DNA from 2 places in the Cryptosporangium arvum DSM 44712 genome. Region 2 is predicted to be linked to the other one. Evidence: riboswitches for the same ligand, from Rfam matches in the RefSeq annotation. Region 2 holds a riboswitch; the other holds the start of a gene.
What was found. A riboswitch is a leader RNA that binds a small molecule or an ion and turns the genes downstream of it on or off. The one in region 2 is predicted to bind thiamine pyrophosphate.
Positions count from the first base shown of each region.

Region 1 (3,403 bases), 1.1 Mb from region 2:
CGCCGGCAGCGTCACCCGCACGAACGCCCGGAGGCGGGACGCGCCGAGCACCCGGGCCGCCTCCACCGAGCGCCGGTCGAGCTGGGCCCAGACGCTGCCGACGATCCGCACCACGACCGCGTAGTTGAAGAACACGTGCGCGGCCAGGATCGCCCAGACCGTGCGGTCCAGTTCGACGCCGAGCAACCCGTCCGGCCCGATCAACGCGAGGAAGGCCGCCCCCACCACCACCGTCGGCAGCACGAACGGGACCGTCACCAGCGCGCGGATCAGAGCGCTGCCCGGGAGCCGGAACCGGGCCAGCACGGCCGCGCCCGGCATGGCCACGACGAGCGTCAGCACGGTCGAGGCCACGGCCTGCCAGACCGTGAACCACAGCACCCCGCGGACGTCGCCGAGGCTGCCGCGCGGCACCCCGGGGATCGGGTCCCCGAACCCCAGGCCGATCGCCACCAGCGTTCCGACCGGGTAGACGAAGAAGATCCCGAGGAACGCCAGCGGGACGAGGGCGAGGAGGCGGGTTCTCAGCGGAGCACCGTCTGCGTCCACTCGTCGATCCACGGCTCACGGTTCTTCGTGATCTGGTCGGCGGGGAGCGTCAGCGGCTTGGTCGGGAGCGCCGCGTACTTGGTGAACTCGGCCGGCAGCGGTGTACCGGTCACCGAAGGCCACACGAACATCTGCAGCGGCACGTCCTTCTGGAACGCCGGGGACAGCAGGAAGTCGAGCAGCTTCTTGCCACCGGTCGGGTTGGCCGCACCGTCGAGCAGGCCCGCGTACTCGACCTGACGGAAGCAGGTGTCGGTGACCACACCGGACGGCGCGTCCTTCGGCTTCTTCTCCGCGTAGACGACCTCGGCCGGCGGGCTGGACGCGTACGAGACGACGAGCGGCCGGTCGCCCTTGCCCTGCGAGCCGACCGTGAAGCGCTGCTGGTAGGCCTCCTCCCAGCCGTCGACGACCAGGGCCCCGTTGGCCTTGAGCTTCTCCCAGTACGACTTCCAGCCGCTCTCACCCTGCACCGCGATGCTGCCGAGCACGAACGCCAGCCCGGGCGACGACGTCGCCGGGTTCTCCACGACCAGCAGGTTCTTGTACTCGGGTTTGATCAGGTCGGCGTAGCTCGCCGGCGGCTGCACGCCCTTCTTCGTGAACCACGCCTTGTCGTAGTTGACGCACACGTCGCCGTAGTCGACGGCGCTCGCCTTCCCGTCGGTGCCCTGCTGCAGCGCGGTGGGAACGTTGCCGACACCGGCCGGCTCGTAGGGCGCGAACACGCCAGCGCCCACGGCCCGCGACAGGAACGTGTTGTCGACGCCGAACAGCACGTCGCCCTGCGGGTTGCCCTTGCTGAGCACGGCTTTGTTGACGACCGCGCCGGCGTCGCCGCTGCGCAGGATCTTGACCGTGAGGCCGCTCTGCTTCTGGAACGCGGCCAGGACTTCGTCGCTGACCGCGAACGACTCGTGGGTGACGAGAGTGACCGTCTTCGAGTCGGTGGCCGCCTTGTCGGACGACGACGAACAGGCTGCGACGGCGGCGGTCAACAGGACAGCAGCCAGTAAACGAGGGGCACGCATCCGGTTACCTCCGGACTCGAGCACCGGGAATGAGCCTTCGGGCGTGGTCCGGCGAGCCGCCGGTTCTCCCTCCGCTGGCATTACCCAGAGCAGGTTCGACGGGTCGGTGACGCGGTGGCCACCCTCTCAGCCCGGCTGCCCGAGCTCCCCGACGGACGACTGGCGTCCGCGTCGACAAGCGTAGCCCGCTGTGGTTGAGCCGGTCGCGGAGCGGTCACTACCTCGGACATGGATGGTCCGCGGTTGGCTGAAGCGCTCGAAGCGCTGCGCACGTCGGTGACCGCGGTCCGACTCGATCTGGCGGTGACCGACGCCGAGGCCGCGCGCCGGTCGCGGTCGGAGTTCGTCGGTCAGGTCGACGACTACCTGCTACCGAGGTTGCGCCAGCTGGACGCCCCGATGCTGGTGGCGGTCGGGGGGTCCACCGGCGCCGGCAAGTCGACGCTCGTCAACACGCTGGTCGGGGCGGAGGTGACGAAGGCGGGCTGGCTACGGCCCACCACGCGCGCCCCGGTCCTGGTGTGCAATCCGGACGACGTCAGCTGGTTCGAAACCGACCGGATCCTTCCGGGGCTGTCCCGGACGACCGGCCCCGAGGCCGTGAACTCCCTCCGGCTGGTGCCCCACCCGTCGGTGCCACCGGGGCTCGCGCTGCTGGATCCCCCCGACATCGACTCGGTCGTGGCCGAGAACCGCGACCTGGCCGGGCAGCTCCTCGCCGCCGCCGACCTGTGGATCTTCGTCACCACTGCGGCGCGCTACGCCGACGCCGTCCCCTGGGACCTGCTGCACACCGCGGCCCAGCGCACGATCGCACTCGCGGTCGTGCTCAACCGCGTCCCGCCGGAGGGCATCGGCGAGATCAGCGACCACCTCCGCTCGATGCTGGCCGAGGAACGTCTCGGCGAGGCGGCGCTGTTCGCGATCCCGGAGGTCGAGCTGACCGGGAAACGCATCCCCGACCAGGCGATCGCACCGATGCGCACCTGGCTCGACGGGCTGGCCGCCGACGCCGGAGCCCGGGACCAGGTGATCCGCACGACGCTCACCGGGGCGCTCTCCAGCCTGCACGATCGTGTCACCGGCCTGGCCGACCACCTCGACGACCAGGTCCGCGCCGCCGCCGAGCTGCGCGGTACCGCGCTCGAGCGGTACCGGACCGCGCTCACCGGCGTCGACGACGGCGTCCGCAGCGGCACCGTGCTCCGCGGCGAGGTGCTGGCCCGCTGGCAGGAGTTCGTCGGCACCGGCCAGTTCACGCGGAACCTCGAGGCACGGATCGGCCAGCTGCGTGACCGCGTCACGTCGTTCTTCACCGGCCGGCCGCCCGCGGCCGAAGCGGTCGGGCACGCGGTCGAGAGCAACCTGCACGCGCTGGTGCGGGCCGCGTCGGACCAGGCCGCCGAGCAGACCACGGAACTGTGGCGGTCCCGCCCGGCCGGGCGCGCGCTGCTCACCGACGGCTTGCACCGCTCGTCGGCCGAGTTCGGCCCCCGGCTGGAGCACGAGATCCGGGCCTGGCAGGAACGCGTGCTCGACCTGGTCCGCGAGGAGGGCGGCCACCGGCGGAGCGTCGCGCGGCTGACGTCGTTCGGTGTCAACGGCGCCGGGCTGGTGCTGATGCTCGCGGTCTTCGCCCAGACCGCCGGTCTGTCAGGGCTCGAGGTGGTGGTCGCGGGCGGGACGTCGGCGGTCAGCCAGAAGGTGCTGGAGGCGATCTTCGGCGACGCCGCCGTGCGCACGCTCGCGGCCCGAGCCCGCGACGACCTGCTGGACACCGTCGAGAAGTTGCTCACCGACGAACGGCAGCGGTTCGACGCGCT
Region 1 covers NZ_KK073874.1:112,521-115,923, reverse strand. The annotation lists gene CRYAR_RS00535 (ABC transporter permease) at 1-549, opposite strand, end outside; gene CRYAR_RS00530 (thiamine ABC transporter substrate-binding protein) at 525-1,580, opposite strand; TPP riboswitch at 1,628-1,741, opposite strand; gene CRYAR_RS00525 (GTPase family protein) at 1,824-3,403, shown strand, end outside.
Region 1: another riboswitch for thiamine pyrophosphate. It lies ahead of CRYAR_RS00530 (thiamine ABC transporter substrate-binding protein); the one in region 2 lies ahead of thiC (phosphomethylpyrimidine synthase ThiC).

Region 2 (3,403 bases):
CACGCCGCCGTGCTGGTGGCGTGCCCGACGTTCGGCCTGCTGGCGACGCTCGTGGGCTGGGGCGCGCTGGCCGACCGGTACGGCGAGCGCGGTGTCATCGCGCTCGGGCTCGGCGGTGCGGGGCTGGTGCTGCTGGGGGCGCCGGCCGTCTCGGGGCCGGTCGCGCTGGGCGCCTGCCTGGTCGTGGCCGGGGCCGCGGCGGGCTCGGTGAACGCGGCGAGCGGACGGTTGATCCTCGGCTGGTTCTCCCCGGCCGAGCGAGGGCTCGCGATGGGGATCCGGCAGATGGCCCAGCCGCTGGGCGTCGCGGTGGCGGCCGTCGCGATCCCGGTGCTCAGCCGGGCCGGGGCGTTCACGTTCCTGGCGGCCGGGTGTCTCGGCGCCGCGGCCCTGGTCGCGGTCGTGGTGCGTGACCCGGCGCGCTCGGCGGGGGTGGCCGCGGGGCCGAGCGGGAGCCCGTACCGCACGCCGGTGCTGTTGCGGCTGCACGGCGCCGGGGCGCTGCTGGTGTTTCCGCAGTTCGCGGTCGCGACGTTCGGGCTGGTGTTCCTGGTCGACTCGGCCCGGTGGGACGCGGCGACGGCGGGCCGGTTGCTCGCCGTGGCCGCATTCGGGGGAGCCGCGGCGCGGCTGGGGGCGGGGTGGTGGTCGGATCGGGCCGGTTCACGCACCGGTCCGATGCGCATCCTGGCCGGGGTGACCGCAGGGGTGTTGGCGCTGCTCGCCCTCGCCGGAGCCGTCGGGGCTCCGGGTGTCGCCGTCGTGGCGCTGGTGGTGGCGGCGGTCGTGTCGGTGTCGACGAACGGTCTGTCGTTCACGGCGGTGGCCGAATACGCCGGGCCGGGGTGGGCGGGCCGCGCGCTCGGTATCCACAACACCGGCCAGAACGGCGTGGCCGCGCTGACCGCCCCGGTCCTGGGCGCGGTGGTCACCCACGCCGGCTACCCGGTCGCGTTCGCCTCGGCCGCGATCGCCGCCGCCCTGGCCGTAGCCACGGTCCCCACCCTCCAACTGCGCGGCTAGGCCCGCTTCGTACGCGGGCGCGTGATAGCTCCGGAGTGGGCAGAATGCAACGGCTCGTGCCTGTTCCAGTTCGCGGGGACGCGGCGTTATGGTGGCCGCGTCACTGTACGCGGGAGCTCGCGCCGGAAGCGGGCTGAGAGGGCGGCTGTCCGAGAAGGACGGTGCCGCCGACCGCTCGAACCTGACCGGGTAATGCCGGCGTAGGGAGCTCTTCATGAGCAATGTTGTGTCCACCGGTCCCCTTCCGGGTAGCCGCAAGGCGTACCGGGGCGCGCTGCGTGTCCCGGTTCGCGAGATCGAACTCACGAACGGCCAGGTCGTCGAACGCTACGACACCTCCGGCCCCTACACCGAGACCGACTTCCGTCCCGACCTGGGGAACGGCCTGCCGAAACGCGACCGGACCCGCACCCATCCCACGCAGCTGCTGGCCGCGCGGGCGGGCGAGGTCACCACCGAGATGGCGTACGTCGCCGCCCGCGAGAACCTCCCCGCCGAGCTGGTGCGTGACGAGATCGCGGCCGGGCGCGCGGTGATTCCCGCGAACGTGAACCACCCCGAGGCCGAGCCGATGATCATCGGTAAACGGTTCCTGGTGAAGGTCAACGCGAACATCGGCACGTCGGCGGTGACGTCGTCGCCGGCCGAGGAGGTCGAGAAGATGGTGTGGGCGACCCGGTGGGGCGCCGACACCGTCATGGATCTCTCCACCGGCCCGCGCATCCACGAGACTCGCGAGTGGATCCTGCGCAACTCCCCGGTGCCGATCGGAACCGTGCCGATCTACCAGGCCCTGGAGCGGGTGAACGGCGACCCGACCGCGTTGACCTGGGAGATCTACCGGGACGTGGTGGTCGAGCAGTGCGAGCAGGGCGTCGACTACATGACCGTGCACGCCGGGGTGCGGATGGCGTACATCCCGCTCACCGTCGGCCGGAAGACGGGGATCGTGTCGCGCGGCGGGTCGATCCTCGCGGCGTGGTGCCTGGCGCATCACCAGGAGAACTTCCTGTACACGAACTTCGCCGAGCTGTGCGAGGTCCTGCGGACGTACGACGTGACGTTCTCGCTGGGTGACGGGCTGCGGCCGGGTTCGGTGCACGACGCCAACGACGACGCCCAGCTGGCCGAGCTCCGCACGCTCGGCGAGCTCACGAAGGTCGCGAAAGACCATGGTGTGCAGACCATGATCGAGGGGCCGGGACACGTCCCGATGGACAAGATCGCTGAGAACGTGCGGTTGCAGCAGGAATGGTGCGACGACGCGCCGTTCTACACGCTCGGACCGCTGGCCACCGACGTGGCGCCGGGCTACGACCACATCACGTCGGCGATCGGGGCCGCGATGATCGCGTGGCACGGCACCGCGATGCTCTGTTACGTCACCCCGAAGGAACACCTGGGGCTGCCCGACCGCGACGACGTCAAAGCCGGGGTGATCGCGTACAAGATCGCCGCGCACGCGGCGGACGTCGCGAAGGGACACCCGGGGGCGCAGGCGCACGACGATCAGCTCTCCGACGCGCGGTTCGAGTTCCGGTGGGCCGACCAGTTCGCGCTGGCCCTCGACCCGGAGACCGCCCAGTCGTTCCACGACGAGACGCTGCCGGCCGCCCCGGCGAAGACCGCGCATTTCTGCTCGATGTGCGGGCCGAAGTTCTGCAGCATGCGCATCAGCCACGATCTGCGCGCCGCTCCGGGCATGGCCGAGAAGTCGGCGGAGTTCCGGGCGGCGGGTAACCGGATCTATCTGCCGGTGGCCCAGCCGTGAACCCGGTGGTGGCGCTCACCGTGGCCGGGTCGGACTCCGGCGGTGGTGCGGGGCTGCAGGCCGACCTGCATACGTTCGCGGCGTTCGGGGTGCACGGCACCACCGCGGTGACGGCGGTGACCGTGCAGAACACGGTCGGCGTTACCGGCGTCCACGAGATCCCGCCGACGTTCGTCGCCGACCAGATCCGGGTGGTCGTCGAGGACATGCGGCCGGGCGCGGTGAAGACCGGCATGCTCGCGTCGGCACCGATCATCGAGGCGATCGGGGCGGCGTTCCGGCGGCACGGGATCGGGCGCGGCGGGTCGATCCCGCTGGTGCTCGACCCGGTGTGCGCGTCGATGCACGGTGATCCGCTGTTGCGTGCCGACGCGCTGACCGCGCTGCGCGAGCTGTTCGCGCTGGCGACGGTCGTGACGCCCAACCTGGACGAGACCGCGTTGCTGGTCGGGACGCGCGACCAGCGTTCGGCCGCGCGTGCGCTGCTCGACCTCGGGCCCGCGTACGCGCTCGTGAAGGGCGGCCACGGGGACGGCCCGCGCAGCCAGGATCTGCTCACCGACGGAACGATGGAGCTCTGGCTCGACGCCGCGCGCATCGAGACCGGCA
Region 2 covers NZ_KK073874.1:1,257,681-1,261,083, forward strand. The annotation lists gene CRYAR_RS05775 (MFS transporter) at 1-1,023, shown strand, start outside; TPP riboswitch at 1,123-1,247, shown strand; gene thiC (phosphomethylpyrimidine synthase ThiC) at 1,238-2,794, shown strand; gene thiD (bifunctional hydroxymethylpyrimidine kinase/phosphomethylpyrimidine kinase) at 2,791-3,403, shown strand, end outside.